One region of the Sporosarcina sp. P18a genome, then DNA from elsewhere that is predicted to be linked to it. Evidence: predicted binding sites of a transcription regulator. Region 1 holds the regulator's gene; the other holds the start of a gene.
What was found. Region 1 encodes LexA, which represses DNA repair genes until DNA is damaged. Its sites were predicted from a motif close to CGAACATATGTTCG; they were not measured.
Positions count from the first base shown of each region.

Region 2: the regulator LexA is predicted to act here: its motif matches at 1,045-1,058, upstream of CSV75_RS07840 (YhjD family protein).

Region 1 is NZ_PDYQ01000001.1:1,163,280-1,165,490, reverse strand. Features, by position in the region: gene CSV75_RS05960 (methionine gamma-lyase family protein) at 1-710, shown strand, start outside; gene lexA (transcriptional repressor LexA) at 765-1,385, opposite strand; gene yneA (cell division suppressor protein YneA) at 1,581-1,907, shown strand; gene CSV75_RS05945 (YneB family resolvase-like protein) at 1,907-2,211, shown strand, end outside.
Region 2 is NZ_PDYQ01000002.1:34,905-37,115, reverse strand. Features, by position in the region: gene CSV75_RS07850 (response regulator) at 1-292, shown strand, start outside; gene CSV75_RS07845 (nuclear transport factor 2 family protein) at 353-919, shown strand; gene CSV75_RS07840 (YhjD family protein) at 1,076-1,453, shown strand; gene CSV75_RS07835 (competence protein ComK) at 1,416-1,952, opposite strand.

The DNA of each region.
Region 1 (2,211 bases):
TCCATGAAATTGAAGCGATTATTAAGGAAATCCGCAACATGAAAGAGGACGTTGTAATCTTTGTAGATAATTGCTATGGAGAATTCGTGGAAATGAAAGAGCCTGTTGAAGTTGGAGCAGATCTTATGGCGGGCTCACTCATTAAAAATCCAGGTGGTGGACTTGCCAGAACAGGTGGTTATATAGCCGGTAAGAAAGACTTGGTTGAGAAGTGTGCATATCGTATGACATCTCCCGGTCTTGGGGCTGAAGCAGGAGCCTCTCTCGATACGTTACTGGAGATGTATCAAGGTTTCTTCTTGGCACCACACGTAGTCAGTCAGGCCGTTAAAGGTGCGCTATTCACATCCGCATTTTTAGGCAGCTTTGGTATGGACACGACTCCGCATTACAGTGAGCTTCGAACAGATTTAATTCAATCCGTGAATTTTAAGAACGCTAAACAAATGATTGCATTCTGCCAAATGATTCAGCAAAATTCACCAATCAATGCCCAATATGCACCGGAGCCTTCCTATATGCCTGGTTATGCTGATGACGTCATCATGGCCGCGGGAACGTTCATTCAAGGCTCTAGTATTGAATTGACAGCTGACGGTCCGATTAGGCCACCATATACGGCATATATTCAAGGAGGATTGACTTACGAGCATATAAAATCCGCAGTACTAGATTCTATGGAACAATTACTTGAAAAGAAATTGGTATAAAGAAAAAAGTGTATCGAAAACCTATTGAGGTTTCTCGATACACTTTTTTGATCATTAATGAATCATACGGAATACACCGATCACTTTTCCTAGTATAGAAACTTGATCTACAATGATTGGCTCCATAGAGGAGTTTTCTGGTTGGAGTCGGAAATAATCTTTCTCTTTAAAGAAACGTTTGACTGTTGCCTCATCTTCTTCTGTCATAGCCACGACAATTTCACCATTACTTGCGGAATGCGTTTGTCTGACAATCACGCGGTCTCCGTTTAGGATGCCCGCTTCGATCATGCTATCCCCTACAATCTCCAACATGAAGACTTCATCCTCAGATGAACCGAATGTATCCGGCAAAGGAAAGTACTCTTCAATATTTTCAATCGTCGTAATTGGATTACCTGCTGTAACTTTACCGATCAACGGTACATGCATAACACCACTTTTTAACTCGTCCAATCCCTCTGGATCCAATATTTCAATGGCGCGAGGTTTTGTCGGGTCTCTCCGTATGAAACCTTTACTTTCGAGTCGTGATAAATGACCGTGGACCGTAGAACTTGATGCAAGACCGACAGCTTCTCCAATTTCACGAACGGAAGGGGGATACCCTTTTAAACGTACTTCTTCTTTTATAAACGCAAGTATTTCTTCTTGTCTCTTTGATATTTTCTTCAACAGATTCACCTCTTCTACTAGTTTGCAAGCAATGGAATACTGAACCACTATTTTGAATATAGTATAACATGTGTTCGATTACTAATCAAACAAAGGTTCTAATTTCACTTGACATAGAATCATATGTTCTCTTATAATTAAGAACAGGTATTCCGAACATGTATTCTAAAAGCGTAAATTAGAGGAGGAGTTATGATGGAGATTATTAAAGAATTTATTAAAAATAATTATTATTTTGCAGTATTATTAGTAGTTTGTGTATCATTTGCTTGGGTTCAATTCGATAAAATGGCTGAGGAAGATCACTATATGGAGATCGTTATTAATGAAGGAGATACACTGTGGCAGTTGGCTTCTAATTATTCGGAAGATATACCAACTACTCACTGGATCGAACAGGTACGTTCTTTAAATGAATTACCTACGGATCAAATCGTTTCAGGTGAATTACTGCGTGTGCCTGTTAAAATTAACAAACAAACAGATATTCGAGTAGCTGAAATAGGAGTGGGATCTAAATAATGGAAAAGAAATGTGTAATATACTGCCGAGTAAGTACGGAAAAAGAAACACAAGAACAATCTATTGTAAGGCAGCAAGAAGAACTAGAAAAATTAGCTGCTGAATTATCATATGATTGCGTTGGAATCTATACAGATCGTCAGAGTGGATATGACATGGATCGTGAAGGTCTTCTGTCCATGTTGGATCGAATTCAAAACGGTTCAGTGGATGCAGTATTCATTCAAGACGAAACACGATTAGGGCGGGGCAATGCAAGAGTCGCGATATTGCATGTAATTGCCAAAAGTGAAACGATCGTGAT
Region 2 (2,211 bases), on a different contig from region 1:
AATCACGCATAATTTGGTAACAGAATTCCGACGTTTGAGTGAGAGAGAACATAAAGGATCCTTCCAGCAGAACGACATTCGTCGCCCCCTTCATTTATTGACGAAGCGCGAGTGTGAAGTTCTACAATTATTAACAGATGGCCAGAGTAACCGGACGATTGGTGAAACACTCTTCATCTCAGAAAAAACGGTGAAAAACCACGTTTCTAGCATTTTGCAAAAAATGAGTGTAAATGACCGTACACAAGCGGTTGTTACAGCAATCAAAAATGGTTGGGTAGAAGTAAAATAATAATAGAATGAAAAAGGTCTTTGTACGTGGGAGGCCTTTTTCTCTACGTAGGAGGGTCATATGAAGAAAAAAGTGGCAGTCGCGTCCATGGCTTTAGCGCTCGTATTAGGCGCATGTGGTAACGCAGATGAAACAAACGAGAACCATCCAGAAACTAGTGAAGCTGCACCGGGAAATGGTGCTATCGATCATGGAGTAGACGATAAAAAAGTAGGGTTCAGCATGTCAGGCGACCAAGTGGAAGAAGCTACGGATGTGCCAAAAGAAGATAAAGAAGAAATTCTAGCGGCTTTTGAACGCTACATCGAAACATTGAACAATCAAGACGTAGAAGGTTATCTCGCTACACTTTCTACCGAAGGCTATGATTTGGAAGAAGAACGTCAGGCTATGGAAGAAATGCTTGAGAATACTACGATGAAACGTGAAGCAGAGAATGAAACGATTGTAAAATATTCAAAGGATAGTGCACAGGTTTTTTCTACGTTGAAAACGACATTCACGGACAGTGAGACAGGAGTAGAAAATGCACCCGAAGGCCGCCAAGTAACTGTCTTCACTAAAGAAGATGGGGCATGGAAAGTGTTCTCTATCCACTTTATTGGTGATGAACCAGGAAACGAATAATCTTGTTTTAACTATCGATTGAGCGACAAAACTTCCAGTGCTTACAACTGGAAGTTTTTTTATGCAAAATAAAGCCATACTAAGAGTACTTGCTTTTCTTCGCTAAAGGAATTATAATTAATTCAAGAACATATGTTCTATTGGGAGGCGATATCCATGCCTTTGATCCCCGCAGAGGCAATGCCATATTTGGAAAACTACATTTACCTTCCTATGTTATTGACGATTATGGAACGAGATCGTCGGTTACTGGAGGAGGTTCCGTTTAAATTGAAAAGTCCATATCTTAATTTATTGGACGAAACGATGAACACAGTTTCTGCTGATTTACGAACCACTGCTTTGTATTTACAAAAGCATAAAATGCGAGTGATACGCCATTCAACAGATGAACTATTTACGGAATATGTATTTTTACATGATGGCTATCAAGATATGCGTCGTTATTTGAATGTTCGCTTACGTAACCGGTCAGAAGAGTTACTGAATCTGTATATTAGGAAATTGTCGAATCAGAACTCTTCGGCTCCATGATCATATAATAGGAACTTCGCAATTCCTCTTGCGCATTTTCAAATCGTTGAAACAAAATATGTGATAGCGCCATTTGGCGATAAACAGTGGCTATCGAAGTATCTAATTGCATTTGCGCATCATTTTTTAACATAACGGTCACGCCGTCCTCGTGTTGAACAGCGTCTTTTACTGCATGATAGGCTACCCATGAGTTTTTATGTAACGTGGGGGACAGTAAAGGGAAAAATAATAAAGGCCGGTCATTTGAATGTGTCAGCATGATAGGTGGTTTTGGACGATTTTTCAAATCCGTTTTGGAACTGTTAATAATGGATTCAAAGTTGGAACGGTAATGCGCACAAGAATCTCTCATAATTTCTAGTGGAGTTTTCTCAACAATAAAAGTCCGGTCGCTTTCCACTACTTTTGTATAGTACGGATTTGCATGTTGTCCATGAAGTAATGCAAAAGTATGAAATGTAACAATATAAGATGATAGATAATGTGGATTAGCCATGTTGTTCCCCCCAGTTTTATAGGACCATATACGTATTAATTATAGTATAGAAAAAACTAAAATCAACTGTAATGTTGGAAAATAGTAAATATTCTATTAACATGGCGGGTATTATCGAATGGTCGTAGGGCGGGGAAGAAGCGACATTAATTAATGTTGCAAGCGGACACGTTCGCGTGCGACCGCACAGGCCAATGAACTTCTCTGCCGTTGCCAGCAGAACCACCATCTGATGAGCACATACGTACAGAAAAAGTAT